One region of the Brevibacillus humidisoli genome, then DNA from elsewhere that is predicted to be linked to it. Evidence: a T-box and tRNA genes for the amino acid it is inferred to sense, from the RefSeq annotation. Region 1 holds a T-box; the other holds one or more tRNA genes.
The links. A T-box is a leader RNA that pairs with one kind of tRNA and senses whether it is charged. The one in region 1 lies ahead of trpS (tryptophan--tRNA ligase), so its partner is inferred to be a tRNA-Trp.
Positions count from the first base shown of each region.

Region 2: it has a tRNA-Trp gene. The T-box ahead of trpS (tryptophan--tRNA ligase) is inferred to sense a tRNA for this amino acid. The anticodon was not compared.

Region 1 is NZ_CP087263.1:3,236,971-3,241,374, reverse strand. It holds gene nagB (glucosamine-6-phosphate deaminase) at 1-383, shown strand, start outside; partial or broken gene LOK74_RS15930 (GNAT family N-acetyltransferase) at 391-487, opposite strand; gene LOK74_RS15925 (zinc metallopeptidase) at 630-1,310, opposite strand; gene LOK74_RS15920 (MerR family transcriptional regulator) at 1,347-1,763, opposite strand; T-box leader at 1,963-2,208, shown strand; gene trpS (tryptophan--tRNA ligase) at 2,338-3,330, shown strand; gene LOK74_RS15910 (hypothetical protein) at 3,788-4,404, shown strand, end outside.
Region 2 is NZ_CP087263.1:343,110-347,513, reverse strand. It holds partial or broken gene LOK74_RS01830 (IS3 family transposase) at 196-1,387, shown strand; tRNA gene LOK74_RS01825 (tRNA-Leu) at 1,452-1,538, opposite strand; tRNA gene LOK74_RS01820 (tRNA-Cys) at 1,564-1,638, opposite strand; tRNA gene LOK74_RS01815 (tRNA-Gly) at 1,650-1,725, opposite strand; tRNA gene LOK74_RS01810 (tRNA-Gln) at 1,732-1,806, opposite strand; tRNA gene LOK74_RS01805 (tRNA-His) at 1,829-1,904, opposite strand; tRNA gene LOK74_RS01800 (tRNA-Trp) at 1,934-2,007, opposite strand; tRNA gene LOK74_RS01795 (tRNA-Phe) at 2,019-2,094, opposite strand; tRNA gene LOK74_RS01790 (tRNA-Asp) at 2,110-2,186, opposite strand; tRNA gene LOK74_RS01785 (tRNA-Met) at 2,277-2,353, opposite strand; tRNA gene LOK74_RS01780 (tRNA-Val) at 2,381-2,456, opposite strand; tRNA gene LOK74_RS01775 (tRNA-Glu) at 2,528-2,604, opposite strand; tRNA gene LOK74_RS01770 (tRNA-Ser) at 2,612-2,704, opposite strand; tRNA gene LOK74_RS01765 (tRNA-Asn) at 2,713-2,787, opposite strand; rRNA gene LOK74_RS01760 (23S ribosomal RNA) at 2,881-4,404, opposite strand, start outside.

The DNA of each region.
Region 1 (4,404 bases):
GGATTGATCTGCAAATCCTGGGGATTGGGGCCAACGGGCATATCGGATTTAATGAACCGGGCGCCGATCCCGGTGAAGGCACCAGAGTGGTACGATTGGCGGCACACACACGCCAGGCGAATGCCCGTTTTTTTGCTCGGCCAACAGAGGTGCCGCATCAGGCGGTCACGATGGGCATTCGCACGATTATGCAGAACAGCAGGAAGATCCTGCTGCTGGCGTCCGGCGAGGCAAAGGCAGAGGCACTGTATCGGATGGTTTGCGGAAAGGTGGAGAACGGCCTGCCCGCCTCGTATCTCCAACTCCATCCAAATGTGACGGTGCTCGCTGATCGGGCGGCAGCCAAGCTGCTCGCAGATGTGGGCCAGCCGCTGGGCTGCTGATGGAAAACGGATAGCCAACAATCTTTTAACTCACCTTCGTGCATCTCGTGTTTAGGCAGCAGCTTCATCTTTTTGAAGCCGCAGCGCTCATAACAGCGAATTGCTCACGTCCAATTACATAACAAGAAAAATGGCGTGTCAAAACTGTTGTCAGTTTGCACGCCATTCACATGTTTTTGAGATGTTTTCTACCTTGGAACAAAACCCATTATCCTGCTGGCCGATTGCCCCTCTTTTCCGATGGGGTTATTCTTCACTGCGGAAAATCATGATGAACTTGAGCAGTTCCAACAGCGAGACCAGTGCGGCGGCCACGTACGTCAAAGCGGCGGCATTCAGCACCTTGCTCACGCCCGCTTGTTCAGCTGCGCCGTTGATAAAGCCCATTTCCGTCATGAGGCGTTTGGCCCTGCTGCTGGCATTAAACTCAACCGGCAGGGTAATCAATTGAAAAGTGACCGCCACGCTGAAGAAGATGATCCCCAGCAGGGTCAGTCCGCTCAATCCCATGAAAATACCGGCCAATAACAGCAGCGGCGCTACTCCGGAAGTCAGGTTGACCACCGGAAAGATGTAGTGGCGGGCCACCAGCATCGGATAGGCCGCTTTATGTTGGATGGCATGCCCCACTTCGTGACAGGCGACCGAAATCGCGGAGATGGAGTTCTCAAAGTAGACGCGATCGGACAAGCGGACGACTTTAGACAGCGGATCGTAGTGATCGGTCAACATGCCCGGCACGTGCTCCACCGGGATGTGGGACAGGCCATTGGCATCGAGCATCCGGCGCGCGGCTTCCGCTCCTGTCATGCCGGAGGAAGCTGCGGTATCGGCAAAGCGGGCAAACGTCCCTTTTACCCGAAACTGCGCCCACAACGACAGACCAAATGCGATAAAAATGAGAAAGTCCATCGGATGAAACAACATCACACACCACTCCTATTCTCTCGTGTTTGTGTTCGGTTATAGTCCTAGGATCATCGCCAGTGTATGGTAGAGCGAAAAGCAGGGAACGGAGAGCTGGTTGGCCAAGATACGACGCTGACTGCTGTCCAGCCGACCGAGCAGCTCCTTTACTTCCAGCAAGTTGTTTTCAAGGTGGCAGATTTGGTGGTGCAACTCGTGGATTTTCTCCGGAACATGGGAAGGATCCAGTCGTTCCAGCAGTGCCAACCGATCCCGAATCTCCTCGAGGGTTAGCTTTTCTCTTTTTAACTGTTGAATCAGCTTGAGCCTTTCGACGCTCCGGTCAGTGTAGTAGCGATAGTTGGACTCCGAGCGTTCTGGTTGCAGCAGCCCAAGCTGCGTGTAATAATCAATTGTTCGTTTTGAAACGCCCATCTCTCGGGCCAACTCTCCAATGCGATACTGTCGTCCCACGCTATCTGCCTCCTTATCCTTATTATACTCGGCAGAAAACCGTACAGTCAAACGTTGTGGTGTGCTGATAGGCAGATGGAACGGTTACGGTCCAGGCTGGGATGTGACTGGGATGGGACGGGACGGCCTCTCGTCTCACTTGACAGAGAGAAAACGGTAGGTATACTGTTATAAAAATGACAGGAAGCGATAACGATAGTTTTCGGCAATGAGGAAGAAGAGTAGACATGACAGGAAGCTGCAGAGAGCCGGTGGGTAGGTGAGAACCGGTGCGGAATGCATGTTGAATGGACTTCCGAGCTCCAGACCGAACCCGTCAGGAAGTAGGCTTTGGCGTCCCGTCCAGACGTTACCACGGACACCGTGTAGAAGGTTTGCACGGCAGAGTGATTTTGGCTTTGTGCCAAAGTAATCAGGGTGGTACCGCGGTCCATTCGTCCCTGCATCGACAGGGATGGATGGGCTTTTTTGCTTTGCAGTCGACCGGTTTCCGGCCGAATTGCCGTACGCGTTAGCGTGTGCCGGGAACCACTGACTGTAGTCAAAGGGGTAGCAAAACACAGGAGGGAAAAGGATGAAAACCATTTTTTCGGGCATTCAACCGAGCGGCATCATCACACTGGGCAATTATCTAGGTGCCCTCAAACAGTTCGTGGAACTGCAGCAGGATTACCGCTGCTATTTCTGTATCGTCAACCAGCACGCGATCACGGTGCCGCAGGAACCGGCGCAGTTGCGGCAAAACATACGCAGGCTGGCCGCACTCTACCTGGCCGCGGGTCTCGATCCGCAGCAGGTGACGCTGTTTGTCCAGTCTGAGGTGCCTGCACACGCCAAGCTGGGTTGGATCATGATGTGCACCGCTTATGTAGGTGAACTGGAACGAATGACGCAATACAAGGACAAATCACAGGGGCGAGGTGAAGCAATCCCCGGCGGCCTGCTGGTCTACCCGCCATTGATGACCGCCGATATCTTGCTGTATGATACCGATTTTGTACCGGTTGGCGATGATCAAAAGCAGCACCTGGAATTGACCAGGGACCTGGCTGAACGCTTCAACCGACGGTATGGTCCGCTGTTTCAGGTGCCGGAGATTCGTATACCCAGATCAGGAGCGCGGATCATGTCGCTGCAGGAGCCGACCAAAAAAATGAGCAAATCTGATCCCAATCCGGGCGGGTATATCGGGCTGCTGGACGAACCGGATACTATTGTCAAAAAGATCAAGCGGGCACAGACTGATTCGGACAACATCATCCGCTATGACCGGGAGCAAAAGCCGGGCATCTCCAATCTGCTCAGCATCTATTCGTCTCTCAGTGGAAAAGCGCTGGAGCAGATTGAACAGGAGTACAGCGGAAAAGGGTACGGCAGCTTGAAATCGGATCTGGCCGAGCTGGTGGTACAGGCTCTGGCGCCACTGCAGCAGCGATACCACGAGTTGATAGATTCGCAGGAATTGGACCAGATCCTCGATCAGGGTGCAGCCAGGGCTAACGAGGCGGCCAATCGCAAGCTGCTTGAGGTGGAGCAAGTGATGGGATTATCCAGGAAATCGTTTTAGCTCGTCCGTTGGCTGCACGGGCAATGTCCAATACAAGCAATGTCCAATCGTTGATTCGGGCAGCGGCGGTTTCGTCTCCAAGACATTTTTTTCTCCGATTTGTTTGTAACCTTACGACGCGATAAACGTAGAAAAGGATGGGATCGCTCCCATCACTGACGGCACTCGGCACTGTCGTGGTGATCATCTTTTCACGATGACGGTGAAGCAGACAAAGGCAATGGCGACTGGGTATCAACCTGCACTTTCCGGATCGAGTGGTCATCCCTGAATACGATGGGAAGGAATGTTACTTGACGGTGTGCCATACTTGAGATATAGTTCTTTTGTCTCATCCGATTGAATGAAAAAATAGAAATATTTTCCCGTTTTTGGAGGAGCGATCATTTTTCGATTCCATTTGTCGAATCCGACGTTATAATGGGAAAGTGTGACAAAATCTGGGGGAGGAACAACCATGCTGTCCAAAAAAAGAGTATTGCTCATCATGCTCTCCATTCTTACTATGCTAGCGGTTTTTGTAACCGGGTGTGGAGAAAAGAAGAGCGCGAAACAAGTATTGCAGGATGCGTACAACAACCAACTGACGCTAAACTCCTACAGTTTTGAAGGAGCGTTGAAGTTCCGGGCCAACCTCGAAGGAGAAGAGTTCGAGAACAGTCCGGAAGCGGCTCAGATCAAGATGGTGCTGGACGCTCTGGAAAAGTCGGAGTTGACGTTTAAAGGTACCACCCAAGTAGATCCGATGCAAACAGAACTGCAGTTGGATGCCAAGATTGCACTGCAGGGAATGTCGATGAACTTCAATGTCCCGATCATCATGAACAAAGAAAAAATGTGGATCAAGATCCCGGCAATCGACATGGTTCCCGAATTGGCACAACTCCAAGGCAAATACCTGGAGATTGATTACAAAGAGCTGAGCGAACTGTCTCAACAACCGTTTAATCCGGCTGAAGACTTGAAAGCTCAGCAAGAACTGTCGAAAAAGATTTCCGACATTTTCTACAAGCATGTAGGCGATGACTATTTCGTCGAAGTGAGCAAAGAGGAAGCCAAACTGCCGGAAGGAAT
Region 2 (4,404 bases), 2.0 Mb from region 1:
GCGTTAGCGAAGTTATGCGTTCAAGGTATGTGAAGGGCCACCCGTCATCTGGTGGCCCTTGAAGAGTAGTGCGCTGACAAAAACAAAAAAAAGCCCCATAGTGTGATATTTGATATTATCCCCTTTGAGTAGACAGTGTAAAAAAGCCCCCCACCTGGCGGTGGGTGTTACACTATCCTCGGAGGGGATTTTCGTATGGCTAAAAAAGGACAAATATTCCAACGGTACACGGAGGAATTTAAACAGAAAGCTATTACTCTGTATGAACAAACAGGAATGAGCTTCGAAGCGGTTGCCAAAGAATTAGGAGTGCCTAGTTGTACCCAGATCAAGAATTGGGTTAGGAAACACCGTAACGGAGAAGGATTGAAGGATAGAAGAGGTACAGCATCTAAAAGTAATCATCAATTTATAGGGCGTCCGCGCACTAGATTCGCTACTGTGGAGGAAGAAAGGGACTATTTGAAAGCGCAGGTTGAATACTTAAAAAAGCGCTATCCAAATCTACACGGGGAGGGTGGGTTTCAAAAGTAGCACGCTATGGGGTTATTGATCAGTTGACAACGAAGTATCCTGTTACTTGGTTAGTCGATATCGCCAAAGTTTCTCGCGCTGGTTACTACAAGTGGAAAAATAGACAAGAAGCACGGGCTGCAAGGCAACAACATAATCAACTCATTAAGGAACATCTGCTGGCGATACATAAAATACATGCTTATTTCGGCTATCCAAGAATGCAGATTGCATTAAAAAAGAAAGGGTTTCATGTAAATCACAAACGAGAGTATCGTCTGATGAAGGAAATGAATCTTCAGTCGGTTATTCGTAAGAAACGCCGCTTCTTTGGTCGAACAGCATCAGTTGTTAACCCGAACAGGCTTAACCGAGAGTTTAAAGCAGAAAAGCCAAATCAATTGTATGTGACAGATATTACGTTCATTGCCTTGCAAAGTCGCTTTTATTACCTTTCGGTAATTCAAGACCTCTATAACAACGAAGTTGTTGCCTGGCAGCTCTCTCAACGGAATGATTTAAGACTTGTTATAGATACGGTCGAGGAACTAAGCAAAAAAAGAGACGTGCAGGAAGCAGTCCTGCATTCTGATCAGGGCTTCCAGTACACGTCTAAGCAGTACAATGCACGAATAAAGGATCTAGGCATGAAAGGCAGCCACTCTCGCAAAGGAAACTGCCTTGATAATGCCCCCATTGAGTCCTTTTTTTCGCATCTCAAAACAGAAACATTGTACTTTTCTGAGTGTAAAACAGAAGAAGAGCTCTTACAAGCGATTAAAAAATACATTTGGTTTTATAACCATGAGCGTTTCCAAAAAAAAAATTGAACCAGTGTGCTCCGGTTGAGTACCGTAACACACTGGTTGCCTAGGCTTTTTTAGAGCTGTCTACTTGACAGGGGTAAGTCCATCTATGGGGCTTTTTTGTATGTAGTGTGGTGCCGGTGAAGGGACTCGAACCCCCACTCCCTTGCGAGAACTTGATTTTGAGTCAAGCGCGTCTGCCAGTTCCGCCACACCGGCATAGTAAAGAAAGATATCTATCGTATGGAGGAGGTACCCGGATTCGAACCGGGGGATAAGGGTTTTGCAGACCCGTGCCTTACCACTTGGCTATACCTCCAGAAATGCAAATGGAGCGGACAACGGGGCTCGAACCCGCGGCCTTCGCCTTGGCAAGGCGACGCTCTACCAGCTGAGCTATGTCCGCAGCACATGGCTGGGGCGCCTGGATTCGAACCAGGGCATGACGGAGTCAAAGTCCGTTGCCTTACCGCTTGGCTACGCCCCAACGCGAATTTAATTGTGAAAAATGGGGCGATCGATGGGATTCGAACCCACGAGTGCCGGAGCCACAATCCGGTGCGTTAACCCCTTCGCCACGACCGCCATATTTGTCTCCATGTGTTGTGCATAGTTGGCAGGGGCAGTAGGAATCGAACCCACACCGAAGGTTTTGGAGACCTTTGTTCTACCGTTAAACTATGCCCCTACAGAAGAAAATGGTGGTTCGGGACGGAATCGAACCGCCGACACGAGGATTTTCAGTCCTCTGCTCTACCGACTGAGCTACCGAACCAAACGCGAATGAAAATGGCGGAGCTGACGGGACTCGAACCCGCGACCTCCGGTGTGACAGACCGGCGTGAACTCCAACTTCACCACAGCTCCATGAATATGATTATATTTTAGGTGCACCCAGAGGGTACCACTATCTCACCTTAACATTGAAGTATATTCGACGTAGTAAAGGTGATATTTTGGTTGCGGGGGCAGGATTTGAACCTGCGACCTTCGGGTTATGAGCCCGACGAGCTACCGAACTGCTCCACCCCGCGACGGTATGAGTATTCGTTTCGAACGAATGGTGGAGGCTGACGGGATCGAACCGCCGACCCTCTGCTTGTAAGGCAGATGCTCTCCCAGCTGAGCTAAGCCTCCATATAAGACCCCACAAAGACATTATGCTTCAAAATAAGCTCCGATTCCTTTGTGGGGAGACAAATCAAATATGGTGACCCGTAGGGGATTCGAACCCCTGCATGACAGCGTGAAAGGCTGCTGTGTTAAACCGCTTCACCAACGGGCCATCAAAATGGCGGATGGAGTGGGATTTGAACCCACGAGACGAGTTATCCCCGTCTACACGATTTCCAATCGTGCTCCTTCGGCCTCTCGGACATCCATCCGCATAGAGTGGCTCCTCAGGACGGACTCGAACCGCCAACCTACCGGTTAACAGCCGGTTGCTCCACCATTGAGCTACTGAGGAACAGTATGAGGTGCCACGAGCAGGCGATGATGCCTGTGCCAGTCACACCTTCAAAACCGGATAACGGAATGTATAGAACAAGGAAAAGAAAGTGTGGATAAGTCCTCGACCGATTAGTATTCGTCAGCTCCACGCGTTGCCGCGCTTCCACATCGAACCTATCAACCTCATCGTCTCTGAGGGGTCTTACCAGCTTGCGCTGTGGGAAGTCTCATCTTGGAGGGGGCTTCACGCTTAGATGCTTTCAGCGCTTATCCCGTCCGCACATAGCTACCCAGCTGTGCCACTGGCGTGACAACTGGTGCACCAGCGGTGCGTCCATCCCGGTCCTCTCGTACTAAGGACAGCTCTCCTCAAACTTCCTGCGCCCGCGACAGATAGGGACCGAACTGTCTCACGACGTTCTGAACCCAGCTCGCGTACCGCTTTAATGGGCGAACAGCCCAACCCTTGGGACCTACTACAGCCCCAGGATGCGATGAGCCGACATCGAGGTGCCAAACCTCCCCGTCGATGTGGACTCTTGGGGGAGATAAGCCTGTTATCCCCAGGGTAGCTTTTATCCGTTGAGCGATGGCCCTTCCATGCGGAACCACCGGATCACTAAGCCCGACTTTCGTCCCTGCTCGACTTGTAGGTCTCGCAGTCAAGCTCCCTTGTGCCTTTACACTCTACGAATGATTTCCAACCATTCTGAGGGAACCTTTGGGCGCCTCCGTTACCTTTTGGGAGGCGACCGCCCCAGTCAAACTGCCCACCTGGCATGGTCCTCGCACCCGATCAGGGTGCCGAGTTAGAAACTCCGTACATCAAGGGTGGTATCCCAACGGCGCCTCCCCCGATGCTGGCGCACCGGATTCTCAGGCTCCCACCTATGCTGTACATGATGCACAAAGTTCCAATACCAGGCTACAGTAAAGCTCCATGGGGTCTTTCCGTCTTGTCGCGGGTAACCTGCATCTTCACAGGTATTATGATTTCACCGGGTCTCTTGCCGAGACAGCGCCCAAGTCGTTACGCCTTTCGTGCGGGTCGGAACTTACCCGACAAGGAATTTCGCTACCTTAGGACCGTTATAGTTACGGCCGCCGTTTACTGGGGCTTCGGTTCAAAGCTTCGCTTCTACCCACCGAACACAAGCTTACGCTCGCGTTCGGCGGGGCCCAGAAGCTAACTCATCCCCTTAACCTTCCAGCACCGGGCAGGCGTCAGCCCCTATACTTCGCCTTGCGGCTTCGCAGAGACCTGTGTTTTTGCTAAACAGTCGCTTGGGCCTTTTCACTGCGGCCCCCTCGGGCTCAGCCCACCTGACACAAGCTTACGCTCGTGTCAGGCGGGGACCCTCACCCTACCGGGGCGCCCCTTCTCCCGAAGTTACGGGGCCATTTTGCCGAGTTCCTTAGCAAGAGTTATCCCGCGCACCTTAGGATTCTCTCCTCGCCTACCTGTGTCGGTTTGCGGTACGGGCACCTTGTTCCTCACTAGACGCTTTTCTTGGCAGTGTGAAATCAGGGACTTCGGTACTTGTATTTCCCTCGCCATCACAGCTTGTGCTGGATGGTATGCGGATTTGCCTGCATACCACACTTGCTGCTTGGACGGCCATCCAGTAGGCCG